DNA from 2 places in the Brachybacterium sacelli genome. Region 2 is predicted to be linked to the other one. Evidence: predicted binding sites of a transcription regulator. Region 2 holds the regulator's gene; the other holds the start of a gene.

Region 1 (10,363 bases), on a different contig from region 2:
CATCTCCCCACCGTCTATGGCGACCGGCGCACCCTCGTCCTCGAGGTCCCCGAGGCCGCGGCGCCGGGCATCGTCCCCTGCGAGCATGTCTTCGTAGGCCTCCCAGGAGCGCTGGAGGGCCGCTGCGAGCTCCGGGGTCAGCAGATCCCGGTTCTGATCGGTCGTGATGGTGGCGAGGTCACCGATGCGCCATGTGGTCGTCCCATCCGGTCCACGGACCGGATCGAGAAGTCCTCGTGTCTTCATGTCGTGATGCTTCCAGCACAATCGGTGAAGATTATCGAGGGCGGTGCGCCCACCCTTCTCAGGATTCTCGTGATCGAATTCCTCGATATGGTCCGCCTCGCCGACCGTGCACACATTGTTGGTGCATCCGGGAACGGCGCAGACGGGATCGAGCAGGCGCAGGTGCTCGGCCATCGCGGTGGTGGGCGAGTACTTCTCGGGCGGCAGCGGGAGGTAGGCACCGTCCGAGGGATCGGTGAGGATCCGGTACCAGGTGGGTTCACCGGCCGCGAGGTGGCGGGCCATCGGTGCGGGCAGCGGGATGGTCCCGTCGATCGTGCCGGGGGCGTCGGACTCCCCCAGGAGCGTCATGGCCGGGACGATCACCTGCAGCCGGAAGCGACTCTGGGGCACCTGCACACCCGGGGTCTCGAGCATGGTGCGGGTGAGGATCGCGTAGCGCAGGGCCGCAAGGGGCATGTGGCGCCCGTCGCGGGCGACGTCCCCATCGATGTCGAAGGGCGCGGGGCGCTGCTCCTCGAGGGCGCGACGCTGCTGGTTCTGGACCGCGCGAGCCGCGAGGTCGAGCCGGCGCGCCAGGCCGAGCATCTCGTGGACCGGGCCGGTGACGACGAGGCACGCGGTGCCGTCGTGGTCGGGATTCATCTCGAGAGCGACATTCCGCTGCTCGGTCGGCGTGGCACGCACTGCCGCCGCACCGAACCAGGCGATGAGCTTGCCCAACTCCCGCGTGAACCGGTCCGAGGTGATGTTCGCGAGGTCCCACTCGGCGACGCGGTCGTCGACCTGTCGGCACTCGTCGGAGGTGAGGCGACGGACCCTGCGCAGCAGCTGCTCGAACCAGGAGACGGGGAGATGACCGGCTTCGAGGCGGGCGAGGGTGTGCGGAAGGGCCACCACGGCCGTGACGGCGTCGCGCAGCTGCGAGCGGGCCTGAGTCAGGGTGATCCGTCGCGCGTCGGCGACGAGGATGGCGTTCAGGTCGCCCTCCTCGCTCTCCTCGTCCCAGAGCATCGCGAGCGTGCGCAGGCGACTGGCGTGGGCGAGCGCCTCCTCGTGATGGGTGGCGAAGAGCGCACGGGCCAGCTGCTCCTCGACGCAGCCGGGTTCGACGTGGGAACGGGCGGCGAAGGTGTCGGGATCCAGAGGCGTGCGAGCGCGGACCGGCGTATGTGGGAGTTCGACGGGAGGAGGGGCCGCCGCGTCGCGGGAAGCCTGCTGATCGTCGACAGCGGCCGAGGCGGTCGTGGCGCACGCAGAGGACCTCGACCCAGAATTCGCCGACATCGTGCACCACCCTTCACATCATCTCGTCCTGCTCTTCTCTCCTATTTTAGAAGCTTTGTTCGACCGGCGCCAGTGCTTTCGCAATACTGCTCCACATTGTGGATGACCACCCTGTGTGGAGGAAAGATCGACGGCGACCCTCGGGGCGAAGACGGGCCTCGGCGTCCTGTCGCCATCGTGCGCCGGCAGGGCTCGGCGCGAGGTCCGCCCGACACATGGCGACGGCCCGGCACCGGGGTCTCCCCCAGTGCCGGGCCGTCGCCCAGCACGTGGCGACCGGAAGGCATCGGTCGCCCGTCGGCTCAGATCAGCTCGATCCGCGCCTCCTTGTCGTTGAGCACGATCACCGGCGTCACGGTCGAGTACCCCGCGACGCGGATCGCGGAGAGGTCCGCGCGCAGCAGCGGCGTGCCCGCGCTGACGTGCTCCCCCGTCTGCACCAGGGTGGTGAAGCCCTCGCCCTGCATCTTCACCGTGTCGAGGCCGACGTGGACGAGCACCTCGGTCCCGTCGTCGAGGGTGAGCGCCGCGGCATGACCGGTGGGGAACACGTGGGTGACGGTGCCCGCAGCGGGGGCGACGACCTCGCCCGAGATCGGCTCGATCGCGACGCCCGGGCCCATGACGCCCTGTGCGAAGGTCGGGTCGGGAACCTCCGAGAGCGGCACGACGGCGCCGGCGACGGGCTGGCGCAGACGCACCAAGGAGCTCGTGCGGACCGCGGTGGCGACTCCCCCGTCCGCACCGGCGTCCCCGCCCGTCGCGGCGGCGATCTCTGCCGCCTCCGCGGGGGCGACGGCCTCGGCCTTGCCGGTGATGATGCGCTCCATGGCGTCCTTCACGAACTGGACGCTGGTGCCGTAGATGACCTGGACCGACTGCCCGCCCGGCTTCATCGTGCCCGCGGCGCCGGCCCGCTTCAGGGCGGCCTCGTCGATCGCCGTGGTGTCGGCGACCTCCATACGCAGCCGGGTGGCACAGTTCTCGAGGTCCACGATGTTCTCGCGGCCGCCGAGGGCGATGAGGAAGGCGGTGGCGGTGACGAGGTACTTGTCCGCGCCGGGGGCGAGGACATCGTCGTCTTCCTCGAGATCCTCGCCGTCCTCGCGGCCGGGGGTCTTCAGATCGAAGCGACGGATGATGAAGCGGAAGACCACGAAGTAGACGACGAACCAGAACACGCCCATCAGCGGGATCGCCCAGGGGTTCTGCGCCATCGGGTTCACCCAGCCCAGCACCAGGTCGATGAAGCCGCCGGAGAATCCGAAGCCCATTCGCACCGGCAGCAGCGCGCTGATGCCCATGGAGATGCCCGTGAACAGGGCGTGCACCACGTACAGGCCCGGGGCCAGGAACATGAAGGAGAACTCCAACGGCTCGGTGACGCCCACGAAGAACGAGGCGATGGCGCTGGAGAGCAGGACGCCCGCGGCGACCTTGCGGCGCGTGGACTTGGCCGTCACGTACATCGCGAGCGCCGCGCCGGGCAGCCCGAGCATCATGATCGGGAAGAAGCCGGTCATGTATTGCCCCGTGACACCGTAGGTGCCGGTGTTGTTCAGGAAGTTTCCGAGGTCGTTGATCCCGGCGACGTCGTACCAGAACACAGAGTTCAGTGCGTGATGGAGGCCCAACGGGATGAGAAGCCGGTTGAGGAAGCCGTAGATCCCCACGCCGACGGGGCCGAGGGTGAGGATGAACTCGCCGAAGCCCACCAGGCCCGAGTACACCAGCGGCCAGACGAAGAACAGCACGAGGGCGACGACCAGCGAGATCCCGGCGGCGACGATCGCGACGGACCGCTTGCCGGAGAAGAATGACAAAGCGTCCGGCAGCTTTGTGTCCTTGAAGTGGTCATAGACCCAGGCCCCGATGAGGCCACAGATGATGCCCACAAAAACGTTCTCGAGGTTGGTGAAGGCGGGATTGACCGCCTTCTCCTCGATGCCCTGGAAGAGAGCGACGTTCTCCGGGTTCAGCAGGGTGGTCACTGTCAGCCAGGAGACGAGGCCCGCGAGCGCAGACGTGCCGTCCGGCTTCGTGGCCATGCCGATGGACACACCGATCGCGAACAGAAGGGGCAGGTTGTCCAGCAGCGCGCCACCGGCTGTCTGGAAGAAGACCCCGGCCAGGTTGGTGTCGTTGCCGGTCGCGGTCAGGATCCAATAGCCGATGCCGCTCAGGATCGCGGCCACGGGGAGGACTGCCACGGGCAGCATCAACGATCTGCCCAGGCGCTGGAAGAACTTCATCGGTACCTCTCAGGACGAAGAGCGCACCGCATCGACCGGCTACTGTGCCGTGCCATGCGCTCCGGGGAACGGTGGTCATTCTGCACCGATTCGGGGTCGAGATGCGCATGGATGAGCATCCCACATGACGGACGTCGCACTCGGGCGCCGACGGATCAGATACCGGCGAACCTCACGGACCCCTGGTCGAGCTGCTTCTGAGCTCGCTTTATCGTGACGGAGTCGTAGGATCCGGTGGAGCGCGCCTCGTTGAGCGCGTCCTGCTGGGCGTCCAGGAGCAGCTGCATGAGCTCGGGGTACTGGGCCCGCGAGGGGTCCTCGTCGTGCGCTCGGCGCTCCGGATCGCTCATCCGCTCGTGCATCTGCCGGGCCTTCTCGAGCACGGCCGGGTCGAAGGGGGTGCCGTCGCGGCGACGCAGTTCGGGATTTGCGAGCACCTGACCGACGGCCGCTTCGTTGACCTCGGTCAGGAGCAGGGAGAGCTCGCGCCGAGCCTTCTCCTCGTCGGTGCCGCGGACGCCGAGCAGGCGAATCAGCAGCGGCAGGGTGCCTCCCTGCCCCACCAGTGTCACCAGGGCGACCACGAAGGCGACCAGGAGCAGCTGGGTGCGGTACGGGAAGCCTGTCGGCAGCGACTGGGCGGCGGCCAGGGTCACCACCCCGCGCATCCCGGACCAGGCCAGGACGGCCCCTCCTCGCCAGCCCAGGCCGTTGCCGGCGTAGAACTTGGCGTCAGCGCGGCGGCGCTGCAACCAGCGCTCGATGCGTTCGCCGCGAGGGTGACTCTGGAAGCGCTCGTCGCTCGAGACCTGGTCGAGCGCCTCGCTGAAGCGTCGGGCCTGCGCCTCGTAGCCGGGACGACGCCGACGGGCGGCGAACACCACCGGGATCACGAAGAAGGTCCTGATGAGGATCAGCAGCACGGTGACCACGAGTCCGACCCACACGGCGCTCCACACCGACAGCCCGTCGTGGGAGACGTCGGCGATCAGCGTCATCAGCTGCAGGCCCATCAGCAGGAACACGCCGTTCTCGAGCAGCAGCTGCGCGGTCAGCCAGTTCGTGCGCTCGGCGTTGCGGTCGGCCACACTCAGCCGACGCACGCCGCTCGCGCCGGTGACCAGGCCCGCCGCGACCACCGCCAGCACCCCGGAGGCGTGGGCGAGCTCGGCGGGCAGGAAGGCGATGAACGGCACCACGAAGGAGATCGCGGTGGTCAGCACCGGCTGGTCGATCTCCGAGCGGATCCGGACGGCGATGAAGCCGACGACGGTGCCGACGAAGATGGCCACGGCGACCGCGTAGAAGAAGTCTGCCGCGGCGTGCCAGAAGGAGAAGGCGCCGGCGGTGGCGGCCACGGCAGTGCGCATCAGCACCAGGGCGGTCGCGTCGTTGACCAGCCCCTCCCCTTCGAGAATGGTCAGCAGTCGCGGGGGCAGGCCGAGGCGCTTGCCGATCGAGGTCGCCGCGACCGCGTCCGGCGGGCTGACCACTGCCCCCACGGCGACGGCGGCCGCGAAGCTCAGGTTCGGGAAGATCGCCCAGAGCAGTGCGCCGACGGCGAAGGCGGAGACCAGCACGAGGACGACGGAGAGGGAGCCGATGGTCCTCAGGTCACGCCGGAAGTCCATCACCGGCATGTTGACCGCCGCCGAGTAGAGCAGGGGCGGCAGCACCACCGCCAGGATCAGCTCGGGTTCGGGATGGACCTCGGGCATGCCCGGGATCAGGCTCACTCCGAGGCCCACGAGCACGAGGATGATCGGTGTGGCCAGGCCCAGTCTGCTCGAGAAGTACGAGGCCGCGACGATGATCAGCACGGCCAGGACGGCGACGATCTCGAACTGTTCCAACCCCACGCTGTCCCCTCACGCTCGCTCTCAGATCCAGCCGTGCGCGCGCGCCTCCCTGGCGGCTGCGTGACGGTCCGCGACGCCAAGTTTCGCGATGGCGTCCGAGAGATAGTTTCTCACCGTCCCCTGGGCGAGGTGGAGATGTGCGGCGATCTCGGCGACGGGAAGTCCCTGATGGGTCAGCCGCAGCACGTCGACCTCGCGCTCGGTGAGCGGGCAGTCGAAACCCAGCGCCGTCACTGCGAGCTCGGGGTCGACGTAGCGCCCGCCGGCGTGGACCCGCTCGATGACACGGGCCAGCTGATCGGCGCTGGTGCTCTTGGGGACGAATCCGCGCACCCCGGCGGCGAGGGCGGAGCGCAGGATCCCGGGCCGGGCGTGCCGGGTGATCATCACGATCGCAGCCTCCGGGTCCCGGGCCACGAGCGCGCGGGCGGTGTCGACGCCGTCGAGGTCGGGCATCTCCAGGTCGAGGACATGGACGTCGACCTCGGAGGCCGGCTCGTGCTCGAGCGCGGCTCGGCCGGTGCCGCCGTGCCCCACGACGGTGAGGCTGTCCTCGAGCTCGAGCAAAGAGACCAGGGCGGTGCGGAGCATGTCCTCGTCGTCGGCGAGGAAGACGTGGATCATGAGGGCTCCTCCAGGGTGCCGGTGACGGTGAAGCGATCGCGCTCCTGCTGCCAGGTCACGTGGCCGCGGGCGCGCTCGAAGCGGCGCTGCAGACCGACCAGGCCGCTGCCCCCGGGGCCACCGCCTGCCTCCGGCTCGCCGACGGCTCCGTCGTTGCGGACGAGGACCGAGGTCGAGGTCAGCTCGATGCGCACATGGGCGGCGTCGGCGTGCCGCAGGATGTTGGAGGTGGCCTCCCGGACCAGCGTCGCGAACAGCTCCTCCTGCTCCGCGGGAGGTGCCGGCTCGCCGCGGTCGATGCGGACCTGGATCCCGGCGGCGGTGAGCAGCTGGTCGAGGTTCGCGAGCTCGGCGGCGAGGGTGAGGCTGCGGTAGCCCTGGGCGAGCTCCCGGGTCTGGTCCCCTGCCTGGGCGGCGAGGTCCTCGATGTCCTGCAGCTCGGCGAGCACGCGGCCGGGGTCCCGGTCCAGGCTGCGCCGGGCCAGCTCGGCCTTCATCTTGATCGCGAGCAGGGTGTGGCCCTGGATGTCGTGGAGATCGGTGGCGAAGCGCAGACGCTCGCGCGCCAGGGACAGCTCGTGCTGATCGGCGTGGTGCTGGTCCAGCCGCTGCTGCATCTGCCAGCCGAGGCTGGTGCCGGCGAAGCCGATCACAGCGGCCCCGAAGTAGATGCCCATCATCACCACCTCACGCGGAGCGACGCCGCTGTCGTGCACCCAGCTCGCCACCACCGCGGCCACCACGATCGCACCGAGACCGACGGCGGCCGGGAGCCAGCGCGGGTGCATCCACGCCACGCCGAATCCGAAAGGGACGCTCGTGGCCATGACCGTGATCGGGTCCTGGGCGAGGACGAAGGCGAGGATCATGGCGAGGGCCGCGAGGGCCAGGACCAAGCTCATCGTGGTCGTCGAGAGCGAGCTGCGCCCCCGGTGGACCAGCCAGATCGACAGCAGCAGGGAGACGACGATCACCGCGACCGCGGCCGCCGTGGCGGGGTTCCCGGGCCGCTCGATGACCGTCAGGGTGAGGGCGGGGAGCCCGATCAGGATCGCGGCCCCGAACAGCAGCCCCCGGAATTCGGTCGGCGGGTCCTGCGTGGACCAGAGGCGCGTCGACGGCCTCTCCCCGGTCCTGCTGCTCTGCTCGGTCATCGGACCCCGCTCTCCGTCTCGTCGGTCGCACTCGCCGCACCAAGACTCTCGCACTCGCGACCGGGGAAGTAGTGCGGCGCGTCATCCGTGCGTATGACACGTGTCAGACGGTGCCCGGGAATCGGTCACCAGGACTGCTGACATCCCGCTCTACAGCGACGAGGGGCGCTCGACCAGGCTGGATACATCGCATCCCGCACCTCCCGAAGGAGTCAGCATGAGTCCCTACGAAGGCCTCCAGAATCTCGTCGACCAGGTCCCCGCTCTCCTCCAGCCGTTCGTCGTCGCCCTGGCGGGCATGGTCCCGTACATCGAGGGCGAGGGCTCCGCGGCCCTCGGCGTGATAGCGGGCATCAACCCGGTGCTCGCCGCCGTGGCCGGGGCCAGCGGCAACATCCTCATCGTCTTCGTCATCGTCCACTTCGGTGATCGGATCCGCTCCGCGATCGTAGGCCGTCGGGCCGAGAAGAAGGCCGCCGTCGGCTCTCGCGTCGAGGTGCTCGCCGGGGCGCCGGCCGCCGCCGGCGCCGACGAGCACGCCGAGGGCCGCGACCTCGCCCCCGCGAAGAAGCCGTCCAAGGGCCGCGAGCGCCTGATGCGCTGGGTGGTGCGTTTCGGGGTCCCCGGCGCGAGCCTGATCGGCCCCCTCGCCCTGCCCACACACCTCACCGCGGCGACGCTCGTCGCCTCCGGGGTGCGGCGCAACTGGGTGCTGCTCTGGCAGGTCATCGCGATCGTCATGTGGACCACGCTGATCACGCTCGCGGCGACCGGCATCCTCACCGTCCTCACGGGCTGACCCATGACGAGCACACCGACCTCCCCGCGCACCGGGGCCGAGGCCGAGCGGCGCGTCCGCCCCACCCCGCTGGCCGACCGGGCCCTCGCCCCGGATCTCGCTCGCGGCATGATGCTGCTGCTCATCGCACTCGCGCACGCCCCCTGGTTCCTGTACCTGACCGACGTGGGCGCGAGCCCGATGCATCCGGCCGACGGCACCTGGCCGGATCGTCTCGCCCAGGCGCTCACCATCGTGGTCGTCGACGGTCGCACCCACACCATGTTCGGCCTGCTGTTCGCGTACGGCATCGGGCAGATGGCCGCTCGACAGACCGCCCGGGGCATCCCCGCGGATCAGATCCGGGGCACTCTGCGCCGACGGCACCTGTGGATGCTGGTCTTCGGTCTGGTGCACGCGGCTCTGCTGTGGCAGGGCGACATCCTGGGCACCTACGGGCTGATCGGGCTGCTCATGATGCCGCTGTTCTTCCGTCGCTCGGACCGCACCCTCGGGGTGTGGATCAGCGTCCTGCTCGTGCTCGGCGCCGCCGGCATGCTGCTCTCGATGCTCAGCACGCTGCTGGTCCCCGGCACGGACGCCGCCGCGGCCGCGGCGGCGTCCCAGCGAGTCAGCCTGGCCGAGCCGTCCGCCCTGCTCGCCTCGCTGATCCGCCTCCCGCAGTGGCTGTTCGGCCTGGTCAGCGGCGTGGCGACACTGGCTCTGCCCACGGTGTTCCTCATCGGTCTGCTCGCCGCCCGCCATCGGGTCCTCGAGGAGCCGCAGCAACACCGTCGGCTGCTGACGTGGGTGGCCGGGGTGGGCATCGGCATCGGATGGAGCGTCGGGCTCGCCCAGGCACTCGTGCACCTGGGATTCCTCGAGCTGTCGAACCCGTCGCTGCTGGGTCCCGCGACCTTCTACTCGGGGATCTTCGCCGGCGCCGGGTATGCAGCGCTGTTCGGTCTGATCGCAGACCGGATCCGCACCCGAGCCGCACGCGAGAGCCTCCCGGTGCGGGCCCTGTCGGCCCTCGGCCGCCGGTCGCTCAGCGGCTACCTCGCCCAGTCCGCGGTCTATGCACCGCTGCTGACGGCCTGGGGTCTGGGACTCGGCGCGCACCTGTCCAGCTGGTCGGCGATGCTGCTCGCGGTCGCCGTCTGGCTCGCGACGCTCATGGGCGCACTGGCGCTCGAGCGAGCCGGTCGGCGGGGGCCCGCCGAGGTGCTGCTGAGACGCCTGAGCTACGGCTCCGACACGCAGAGTTTCCAGGCCATACACCGATGAAGGGCCTCCGCGCCACCCGGGGCGCGCACAATTCAAGAGTGAGGACTGCGTGCACCAGGTCACACGTGCGGTGACCTGTGATCGCAGCACGGCCCGACGGAAGGTGGTGAGGACGATGCCCGTGGTGAAGGTCTACAACCTCGGGTACGACGTCACGACCGGCATCGGCGAGCTGCTGCACACGACCACCGTGCGCCACGCCTTCGGGATGATCCGGCGTGAGGTCGCGAACCCCGTCGAGCTGACCATCCTCGAGGACCGCATCATCCCCCTCGCGCTCGAGCTCACCCGAGAGCTCAGCGGGGCCTGGGTCGAGGGCGCCGGGCAACGCTCGGTCGGCTTCTCCTTCCGCGCGGTCCACGAACGTGACCACTGGAACTGCGCGTACTGCGGGCGCAGCGTGTCCAAGACGCCGGCCTGCGAGGCCCTGCTGGCCACGGTCGACCATATCGTTCCCCGTTCCCACGGCGGTGAGTCCTCGTGGTTGAACCTGGTCTCGTCGTGCAAGGAGTGCAACAACCGCAAGGGCGCACGGACCCCCATGGAAGCCGGGATGGACCTGCGCTTCGAGCCGTACGACCCGGCGCACGCCTACCGGGTCGGCGGACAGGTCGAGGCGCTGCCGGTGCCGGCGGCCGGCTGAGCCGGTCCTCAGAAGTCCATCGGGTGCGCCGACTGCGAGCTGCCGCGGCGCCGCAGGTGCACCCGGCGGGCGAGACGGATGGCGGGGCGGATGGTCATCTGGATGCTGCCGATCAGGAACAGCCAGGTGCCGACGGTCATCAGCTGCTCGGAGAAGAAGCAGATCGAGCCGATGATGAACCAGAAGCCGATCAGCACATCGTTGGCGATGCTCGCGGACTCATAGCGCTGGCT
Region 2 (10,363 bases):
CCCCGCCACTCCGCGCCGTCACCAGAGGAAACATGCAGGTCACATCGCTTCAGTGCTCAGTGACGTCTCGAACGGGGTGAGGGTGGAGCGAAAGGGAGGGACCCGGTGGAGGGAAGTGGGGATTCCCGGGGAGCAGGAGGGGTACGGCGCGTTCGCCGCGTCCCGACGGCACCGAAAGACGGCGCGAACCGCCCGGTCGGCCGCGGGCTACCGTCCTCATCGGCGGCACCGGGGAGCGGACACGAAGAAACCCCGGCTCGCAGGAGCCGGGGCTTCCGGGGTCGTGGTACGCTGCGCGGCGCGGTCTCAGACTCGGGGGTCGTCCCCGGAGCGCTTCTCCCAGCGCGCCTCGAGCTTGCGCATGAAGGTTCCGCCGCCGTCGTCGTTGCGCGGTGTGCTGGGGCCGCTGCCCCCACCACCGCCGCCCGATTCGGACGGGCCCTGCTGCGCGGAGGAGCTCGGGGTGGTGACCGCGAAGACGGCACCGGCGAGCATCCCCAGGAAGGCGATGACGCCCAGCCAGACGGCTGGCAGGGAGACGGCCAGGATCAGGACGCCGAGACCGACGACGACGCCACCGAGGCCGATCGCGATCCGTCGCCCGCTGCGCCGGCGGTTCCTGCCCGGCGCGAAAGCCCGCGCGAGGCGTGGGTCATCAGCGAAGAGCTGACGCTCCATCTCGTCGAGCATCTTCTGTTCATGATCAGACAGCGGCATGATTCCCGCTCCTTGTCCCCGGTCCTCTCGCGCTGGTGAGCGCACCGACCGCCGATCGTGGTCCGGAGCCCCCATCGGCGTTGCCCCCAGTTTAGAGCCACTTCCTGAGTTATGGAAACTCTCGTCGTGACGCATCACGATCGCCGGATGGAGCTCAGGGCCGGTCGTGCTCGGACGGCGACGGGGCGTCGGTCCGCTGCGCCGTTCCCGGGGCTCCCGAGAGGGTCGATCCTCGGCTGAGGCTGGTAGTCCCGAAACGGTCCACGGCGCGGTCCATGGCCGCCTCGAGGTCCCGCCACTGCCCCGACCGCGCGGTCAGTTCGTGCTGGTACGGGGTGGAGGCCTCGGGCTCGAGGTGGGTGGCGCGGACCCCGGCCAGTCGGATCCGTCGGAGCCGGTGCCGTTCCCGCTCCCAGAGCGCCACCACATGCTCGCGCAGCCGCTCCCCGCTCGCGGTGGGCTGGTCCAGGGTGGAGGAGCGAGTGATGGTGGTCCCGTCCGGACTGCGCAGCTTGAGCACCACGGTGCGGGCGACCAGCTCCCCGCGGCGCAGCTGCCGGGCGACGTCGTCGGCCATCACCGTGATGCGGCGGCGCACCTCGTCGGCGTCGGTGAGGTCCTCGTCCCAGGTGCGTTCCGTGCCCAAGGACTTGTCGCGCACCCGGTGCCCCAGTCCGGTGCGGTCGCTGCCGTCGGCGAGGTGCGCGATCTCCGGCGCGCGGGGGCCGAGGGCGCGGGCGAGCGCGGAAGACGGGATCTCGCGGATCTGGCCGATGGTGTGCACACCAAACCGTTCGAGGCCGGCGACGGCCTTGGGGCCGATCCCGGAGACCGCGGAGACCGGCAGCGGCGCCAGGAACTCGGCGGTGCGCGCCGCCGGGACGATCAGCTGGCCGTCGGGTTTGGCCTGCGCCGAGGCGATCTTGGCGACCGCGCGCGAGACCGAGCCGCCCACGGAGCTGGGCAGGTCGAGCTCCTCCCTGATCGTCCGTCGCAGCAGCGCGGCGATCTGCTCGGGCTCGCCGAACAGCCGGCGCGCTCCCCGCACGTCGAGGAAGGCCTCGTCGACGCTGATCTGCTCGACCTCGGCGACGACGGAGCCGAGGATCTCCATCACCTGTGCGGAGATCTCGCGGTAGTGCCCGCCCCGCGGCGGGACGATGACGAGGTCCGGGGCCAGGCGCCGCGCCGTCGCCATCGGCATCGCCGAGCGGATCCCCCGGGTGCGGGCGGGATAGCTGGCAGCCGCCACCACGCCCCGGGCCCCTGCTCCCCCCACGACCACAGGAAGGCCTCGCAGACCCGGGTCGTCGCGCACCTCGACGGAGGCGAAGAAGGCATCCATGTCCAGGTGGAGGATTCCGGGGACCTCCGGTGGGGATCCCGTGCCCGTGCGTGCGTCCATCGGCACCTCCTTCGTGCTGGCACTGTACCTGGCACGGGCTGGCGGGCCGGCGGGCCGAGGAGGTCATCCGGCCAGGGAGGTGACGTGCTCCGGCAGCTCCGCGACCAGACGCCGGGAGACCTCGTCGAGGTGCCGGCCGGTGTCCCGCAGGTGCTCGTCGAGCAGCCGCGGGTCGGGACGCGCCGAGGGGTCGCGGTCCAGTCGCGCGCGCTCGGCCACCAGCGGCGGGAGGGCGCTCGCCCGCTCGGCCTCCTCACCACCGAGCCTCTCCAGCGCGGTCCAGACGTTCAGCGGGAGCCGGCGTCGACGGTCGCGATTGGCCCGGGCGACGAGGATTCCGGCGCCCCTCAGCGCTGCCCGGTGCACGAGCTCGAAGGCCTCGCGGGGATCGCTCGCCGCGACGTCGCTCCCCTGGCGGAGCAGGGTGCGGGCCCGGTCCAGGTCCGCCTGGTCCTGGTCGAGGTGCGCGAGCCGCAGGCGGAGGCCGCGGGCGTCGGCGGGGAGCTCCCGGGCCTGCCCCCGGCGGCGGGACGTCGTCGTGGCCATCGCTGCTCCTCCCTCTGTGGGCCCCGCCGCCCGTCCGGGGGCAGGAACGCCTCGACTGCTGATGCCCGAAACGCTAGGCGCCAGGTCCGACGGACGAACGGGGCGGGGGCCCGCGGTGGACGGGGAGGGGCTGGGGAGGAAGGTCGCGGCCTGGCCTCAGAGAGTCTCCTAGAGTGGGGCGATGCCCCGTCGCGAGCGTGTGCGCCACGCCCCTTTCGAGCACCTCGGTCCGCTCGGTGCCCAGATCCCGATCTCCACAGGGACCGCCCGCCTCACGCTCGAGAACGACGGTTCCGTCCTGCTCGACGTCAACGGCGTGCCCTCCTCGCACCTGCACCCGGACCCCGAGCATCTCGTGTTCGAGTACATGCGGTGGATGCTGCTGGCCATCGACCTCCATCTCGACCTCGAGGAGGGCCGGGCCCCGCAGCTCGCCCATCTGGGCGGCGGCGGATGCTCGCTGCCCCGGGCGATCGCTGCGCGTCATCCGCGCTCCCGGCAGATCGTGGTCGAGCTCGACGAGCTGCTCGCCGACCAGGTGCGGACCTGGTTCGATCTGCCGCGCTCGCCCCAGCTGCGGCTCCGGGTCGACGACGCGATGGACGCACTCGCGTCCTGGCGCGAGGACCGCTTCGACGTGCTGGTGCGCGATGTGTTCGCGGGGGCCACGACGCCCGAGGCGCTGACGTCGCTGCGGGCCGCCGAGCACGCGGCCAGGGTGCTGCGTCCCGGCGGGCTCTACCTCGCCAACTGTGCAGCACCGCCGGGGACCGGGCTGATCGCCGGCGAGGTCGCCACCCTCTCGGCGGCGTTCGCGCACGTCGGGGTCATCGCCGAACCCGCCCATCTGTCGGGCAGGCGCCGCGGGAACTGCGTGCTGCTGGCCTCGGACGGCCCACTGCCCCCGGGGATCGATCGGGCACTGCGCTCCGACGCGGTGTCGGTCCGGCTCGCGCAGCCCGCCCAGGTCCAGGCGCTGGCCCGCGCCGGGCGGGTCCGCGGACAGGGCTGAGCCCTCGACGCGGATCCGCTGCGTCCCGCGGACGACGACGGGCCGGGCAGGAGCTTCTGCTCCTGCCCGGCCCGTGAGATCTCGGGGTCCTCGGGATCAGAGAGGGCGGACCTGCTCGGCCTGCGGCCCCTTGTCACCCTGGCTGACCTCGAACTCCACGCGCTGACCCTCGTCGAGGGCGCGGTAGCCGTCCATGTCGATCTTGCTGTGATGCACGAAGACGTCAGCGCCGCCTCCGTCGATCTCGATGAATCCGTAGCCCTTTTCGGCGTTGAACCACTTGACCGAGCCCTGTGCCATACCTGTCACCTTCTGTGTCGTCCATCAACGATCGCGGTACGCGATCGCGGCGCCGCGTGAAGCCGTCCCCCGCCGAGGCGGGTGGCGTCAGGTGCAAGCCGTACTGCTGTGCCGAGGCACCATCGACGGACTGTCCTGCCGGACCTGCATCACCGCAACGCCGCCATTCTGTCATGACAGTGTCCTCGTTCACACGGAGTTCGGCGATCAGCGATCACGAAGCAGTAACAACTCGGCGCGACCGGCACCGCCGAGAGGTCACAGCTGACGGGGATCGTCCGGCCAGTCGCCGTCGTGATCGGCGAGGAACCGCTCGAAGTGCTCGCCGATCTCGTCCGCCGTCGGCAGATCCATCGTGGTCGCCAGCGAGGAGGCGGCCCCGCCCTCGCTCAGGGAGTCGTACTGCTCCTCGAGGGCGCTGACGATCTGCCGCACCTCCCCGTTCTGCTCGAGCGTCCCCTGCAGGGCGACGGTCGCCGCATCGGTGAGGTCGCCGAGGTGCACCAGCGGCAGGTCGAGCCCGGCGGCATCGCTGACCCGGCGCAGCAGGGCGAGTGCCCCGGCCGGGAAGTCGGTCCGCGTGAGGTAGTGCGGGATCTGGGCCGCGTAGCCCATCGCCGGGTGATCGGCGCGTCCGAGCTGGTGCTCGAGCAGAGCGCCGAACGCCGCCGGCACCACGATCTCGGAGCCCTCCTCGCCGTCGGTCCCCGGGGTGGTGCCGGGCGCCGGCGTCGGCCGCGCCCCGGGCCGCCCCAGCAGGGAGGGGTCGTTCGCATGGGCGATCAGCCCGATCGGACGGGTGTGCGGGACCGCCATGGGCACCGCCTGCATGCCCACCACGCGCTCCACGTCGAAGAACTCGACCAGATCGATGAGCGCCTCGGACAGGCGCCGCCACTGCAGGTCGGGTTCCGGCCCGTCGAGGAAGAGGAACGGACGGTCGGCCTCGTCGTACATGAGGGACAGGGTCAGCTCGGTGATGTCGACGCTCGTGTAGGAAGTGCCGTCGAACACCGCCTGCGGGCGGGAGCCGCGGTAGTCGAGCAGCTCGTCCATGTCGAAGGTGACCAGCCGCAGATGCCGCAGCTCGTCGCGCAGGTAGGTGGAGGCGATCCGGCAGGCGTTGCCGGCGTCGACCAGGCCCGGCAGGGCGTGGACCAGGGTCAGACCGGTGCGCGGCACCGCCGCCAGCACCTCGGCGTCCTCGTACCGGTACAGGTCACGTGGGTCACGCATCGGCGTCTCCTCCCTCGTGGCCGGTTGGGTGCCCCGGATGGCACGTGCATCCAGGCCTGTCCACCATAATGGACCACCGTGCTTCGCCGACCCCGGGAATCTCCTGGGCGGCGGGAGGATCAACCGTCGAAGGGGGCAGGTCCGTGGACGACGCGGAAGAGCAGATCGCCCGGGAGATCGCGCGCGAGCAGGCCTACGCGGACCGGCTCTACGCGCGGCTCGATGAGCTCATCGAACAGGTCGAGGGCAATCTGGAGCGGATCCAGGCCTCGCAGCACGCCTCGACACACCAGAACCGGTCCGAACGGGACTCGTTCATGGCGCTGTACGAGGACCGCCTGGCCCTGCTGCGCTCCGTCGCCCGCAGCGTCGTCTTCGGCCGGCTCGACACGGACGACGCCGCCCGCCGCTACATCGGCCGCATCGGACTGTTCACCGCGGATCGCGAGCAGCTCCTCGTGGACTGGCGCGCACCCGCCGCGGCCGCCTTCTACCAGGCCACCAGCACCGACCGGCTGAACGTCCGGCTGCGCCGCCACCTGATCAGCCGCGGACGCACCGTGATCGGGCTCGAGGACGACGTCCTGGACCAGACGGTGCTCGACGGCGACCACCACGACGTGGTGCTGCAGGGAGAGGGAGCCCTGCTGGCGGCGGTCTCCGGCCAGCGCACCGGGCGCATGGGCGACATCGTCGCGACCATCCAGTCGGAGCAGGACCGCATCATCCGCTCCACCAACCGTGGCGTGCTCGTGGTCCAGGGCGGCCCCGGCACCGGCAAGACGGCCGTCGCCCTGCACCGTGCGGCCTATCTGCTGTACACCCATCGCCGTCGGCTCGAGCACACCGGCGTGCTGATCATGGCCCCGACCCCCGGGTTCCTGCGGTACATCGAGCGAGTGCTGCCGAGCCTCGGGGAGTCCGGCGTGGTCATGCTGACCCCCGGCGAGCTGTTCCCCGGCATCGAGACCTTCCTCCACGACACCGACGAGGTGGCCCGCCTCAAGGGCGACGTGGCGATGGCCGAGCTGCTCGCGCGCGCGGTCAAGCAGCGCCAGATCGTCCCTTCCGCCGACATCGAGCTGCGGATCGACGGCACGCCGATCACTCTGACCCGAGACGCTCTCCGCGCCGCCCGGCGCGAGGCCCGCGCCACGCACAAGCCGCACAACGCCGCCCGCGCCGTGTTCGTGCGCGCCGCGATGGACCGCCTGGTCGAGGCCTATGAGGAGGCACTTGTCGCACGCGGCAGCACCGTCGTCCCCGAGGACCGTCCCGGCCTGTTGTCCGACCTGCGCCACGATCCCGAGGTCAAGCGTCAGCTGAACCTCGCCTGGCTCCCCTACACGCCGCAGGGATTCCTGCGGGTGCTGCTGGCGCGGGAGGACCGCGTGCGCGCCGCGGCGCCACCGGCCCTCGCCGATCGTCTCGATCTGCTGGTCCGCGCCAAGGACGCCCCCTGGACCGTCGAGGACGTCCCCCTGCTCGACGAGGTCGCCGAGCTGCTGGGCGAGGACGCCGCACCGTCCGAGGCCCGGGCGCGCGAGGCCGCCGACCGCCGGGAGGCCGACGTCGACTACGCCCGCAAGGTCATCGAGAACATCGACACCTCGGGCATCGTGCGCGCCGAGGACCTCGCCGACCAGGTCAGCCAGATCCGCGACGGCCGCACCCTCGCCGAGCGCGCCTCGGCCGAGCGCAGCTGGACCTACGGGCACGTCGTGGTCGACGAGGCCCAGGAGCACTCCCCCATGAGCTGGCGCGCCCTGATGCGGCGCGCCCCCACGAAGTCGTTCACCGTGGTCGGGGACGTCGCCCAGACCTCCTCGGCCGGCGGCACCTCGTCCTGGAGCGACGCCCTGGGCCCGTACATCCAGGACCGGCTGCAGGTCGAGCACCTGAGCGTCAACTACCGCACCCCGCGGCGGATCATGGACCGGGCCGTGGCGATGGCCCAGGCGCATCGGCTGCCGGTCACCGAGGTCAGCTCGGTGCGAGAGGGCGACCGCGATCCGCTCATCGAACGGGCCGGGCCGACCGAGCTCGCCGAGCGCACGGCCGAGGCCGTCGCTGCCGCGTACGCGGACAATGTCGGGCGGCTGGCCGTGATCACGATCGCCGAGCGCGTCGAGGCGGTCCTGGCGCAGCTGCACCGTCGCGAGGACGTGCCACGGGCGGGCGCCGGATCCTCCGGCGTGGACGACGAGGTCGCCGTCATGACTGCGCAGGAGGCGAAGGGGCTGGAGTTCGACGGCGTGATCGTCCTCGAACCGGCCGAGCTGCTCGAGGACCACGGCGCCGGCGATCTCTACGTGGCGATGACCAGGACGACCCATCATCTCGGCGTGGTCCATTCCCGCGATCTGCCCGAGGGGATCGCGCCCTCCTGAGACAGGGATCGGCGGCCGCGGCTTCCCCTCCGCGACCGCCGATCGGTCGTGCACTGCGTGAGTGCACGAGGGATATCTTATGCACAGCCGACGGCCCCTTCGAACCGATCTGTGAAGAATCCCGGAAACTATGGTCCTTTAGCCGGAATGCCCGACTCTCAGGCGCGGGCGGACGCCGACTCTGCCCGCAGTCGGGCGATCTCGCTCTCGAAGTCCTCGAGCGAGTCGAAGTCCTGGTAGACGCTCGCGAACCGGAGGTAGGCGACCAGGTCGAGCTCCTGCAGCGGTTGGAGGATCGACAGGCCCACCTGGTGGGCGTCGACCTCCGCCTGGCCGCTGGCGCGGATGGTCTCCTCGACCCGCTGGGCGAGCAGCGCCAGCTCGTCGTCGCTCACGGGACGCCCCTGACACGCCTTGCGCACGCCGGAGATCACCTTCGTCCGACTGAACGGTTCACTGACCCCGGAGCGCTTGAGCACGGACAGGGAGGCCGTCTCGGAGGTCGAGAAGCGCCGCGAGCAGTTCGGGCACTGGCGACGGCGCCGGATGGTCGCGCCGTCGTCGGACGTGCGCGAATCCACGACCCGGGAGTCAGGATGGCGGCAGAACGGGCAGTGCATCCGGTCAGGATACCGGCACGCCCCACGGTCAGCGCGCGAGGGCCTCCACGGCCGGCAGCTCGATCTGCTGACCGGCCGTGACCCGACCGGTGGGCAGCTGGTTGAGACTGCGCACCGCCGCGACGTACTCCTGCTCGCTCATCTGCGCGGGGGCGAACTGCTCGGCATAGCCCCACAGGGTGTCGCCCGCCTCGACCGTCACGGTCACGGGATGCTCCGGTTCGGAACCCGCGAGCGCGGTGGGCACGTCGAGCACCAGCAGCAGCGTGCCGGCGACGAGCAGACCGAGCAGGAATGCGACCAGAGTCAGCAGGGCGCGGCCCCGCCGGGTGGGCTCGAGTCGAACATCCGCTCGAGACGGCTGCGCATCGCGCTGGTCGTGGTGCTGCGGGAAAGGAAGGACCGGGGCGGTTTCCGTAGGCATGTCCGAACTCCTGTTCGATCGAATCTTTGTGCGACTGTAGCCGGAGGGCGGCGCGACACGCAAGAGGAATCTCGAACACCTGTTTGGCATCGGGTGCGCGCCGCCCTAGGCTGGGCGACAGGACAACGGAACCGCGAGGGTCCGACAGACGAAGCCAGGAGGCCCGCACGATGACGCCGAGCACCCCCCAGCCGATCCGGTCGCGGGGCGACGCCCCGGCCGATCCCGCCACCGCGGGACTCACCCGTCGCCAGCGCCTCGTCCTCGAGACCATCAACGATGCGATCGCCGATCACGGGTACCCGCCCACGATGCGGGAGATCGGTGACGCGGTGGGGCTGACCTCCTCGTCCTCGGTCTCGCACCAGCTCCAGGCGCTCGAGCGCAAGGGCTTCCTGCGCCGGGATCCGAAGCGTCCGCGGGCCATGGAGGTCGTGATGCCCGAGGACGACGGCGCCCCCGCGCCCGTGCCGGTGCCCGACATCGCCCCCGAATCCGTCACCGTGCCCGTGGTCGGCCGCATCGCGGCCGGGGTGCCGATCACCGCCGAGGAGCAGGTCGAGGACGTCTTCACCCTCCCCTCGCGTCTGGTCGGCGACGGGAACCTCTTCCTGCTGCAGGTCGTCGGCGACTCGATGATCGACGCGGCCATCTGCGACGGCGACTGGGTCGTGGTGCGCAGTCAGCAGGCGGCCGAGAAGGGCGAGATCGTCGCGGCCATGATCGACGGGGAGGCCACGGTGAAGACCTTCGTCCAGCGCGATGACCACGTGTGGCTCATGCCCCACAACCCCGCCTTCGCGCCCATCCTGGGCGACCACGCCGAGATCCTCGGCAAGGTCGTCGCGGTGCTGCGCGCGGTCTGACGCGTCACCGCGCCGCCGGGTCCCGCGCTCAGTTCCTCGGGCACGTGCGCCTCACGCCTCGGCGAGGCGGCGCAGGGCACCGAGGGCGACCTCGGGATCCGCCGTCGGCCACAGAGGCGGCATCGCCTCCCGCAGGAAGCCCCCGTACCGGGCGGTGGCCAGGCGCGGGTCGAGCACGGCGACCATGCCACGGTCCTCGTCGGTGCGGATCAGGCGGCCCGCCCCCTGCGCCAGCAGCAGGGCGGCGTGCTGCGCGGAGACCGCCATGAAGCCGTTGCCGCCGCGACGGCCGATCCGCTCCTGGCGGGCGGAGGTCAGCGGGTCATCGGGCCGCGGGAACGGGATCCGGTCGATGGTGACCAGGCGCAGGGAGCGACCCGAGACGTCCACCCCCTGCCACAGCGTGAGGGTTCCGAACAGGGAGGCATCCTCGTCATCGCGGAACTTCCGCACCAGGTTCGCCATCGAGTCCTCGCCCTGGACCTCGATCGTGAGGTCGAGACGCGCCCGCACGTGCTCGGCGGCGAGCTCCGCCCCGCGCCGCGAGGAGAACAGGCACAGCGCGCCACCGCGGGAGGCCTCCACGAGATCGGTGAGATGGTCGAGCATCGCCGGCGAGGGCCCGTCCCGGCCGGGCTGCGGGAGATGGCGGGCCATGTAGAGAATCCCCTGGCGGGGGTAGGCGAAGGGGCTGCCCACGTCGAGACCGGCCCAGGCGCCGGCATCGTCTCCCGGCGGCACCTGGTCCTCGCCCGTCCGATCGGCCCGGGCCAGCCCCACCTCGCCCGCCGCGGGTTCGAAATGGCCCCCGAGGGCGAGAGTCGCCGAGGTGAGCACGGCGGTGCGG

What was found. The regulator LexA, encoded in region 2, represses DNA repair genes until DNA is damaged. The targets are predictions, from matches to a motif close to TCGAACANNTGTTCGA.
Region 1: JOF43_RS20530 (HNH endonuclease signature motif containing protein) is a predicted target of LexA. The motif match lies at 1,581-1,596, and genes of this name have one in related genera.

What each region holds. Positions count from the first base shown of each region.
Region 1 is NZ_JAGIOD010000002.1:1,333,042-1,343,404, reverse strand. Features, by position in the region: gene JOF43_RS20530 (HNH endonuclease signature motif containing protein) at 1-1,533, opposite strand, end outside; gene nagE (N-acetylglucosamine-specific PTS transporter subunit IIBC) at 1,836-3,785, opposite strand; gene JOF43_RS20520 (cation:proton antiporter) at 3,941-5,644, opposite strand; gene JOF43_RS20515 (response regulator transcription factor) at 5,666-6,268, opposite strand; gene JOF43_RS20510 (sensor histidine kinase) at 6,265-7,422, opposite strand; gene JOF43_RS20505 (small multidrug efflux protein) at 7,640-8,221, shown strand; gene JOF43_RS20500 (DUF418 domain-containing protein) at 8,225-9,487, shown strand; gene JOF43_RS20495 (HNH endonuclease) at 9,603-10,130, shown strand; gene JOF43_RS20490 (YrhK family protein) at 10,139-10,363, opposite strand, start outside.
Region 2 is NZ_JAGIOD010000001.1:2,364,337-2,374,699, reverse strand. Features, by position in the region: gene JOF43_RS10685 (DUF3040 domain-containing protein) at 307-717, opposite strand; gene dinB (DNA polymerase IV) at 872-2,122, opposite strand; gene JOF43_RS10675 (SAV_6107 family HEPN domain-containing protein) at 2,186-2,668, opposite strand; gene JOF43_RS10670 (spermidine synthase) at 2,850-3,680, shown strand; gene JOF43_RS10665 (cold-shock protein) at 3,777-3,980, opposite strand; gene JOF43_RS10660 (PAC2 family protein) at 4,239-5,216, opposite strand; gene JOF43_RS10655 (HelD family protein) at 5,360-7,606, shown strand; gene nrdR (transcriptional regulator NrdR) at 7,765-8,226, opposite strand; gene JOF43_RS10645 (LysM peptidoglycan-binding domain-containing protein) at 8,255-8,650, opposite strand; gene lexA (transcriptional repressor LexA) at 8,821-9,516, shown strand; gene JOF43_RS10635 (ATP-dependent DNA helicase) at 9,568-10,363, opposite strand, start outside.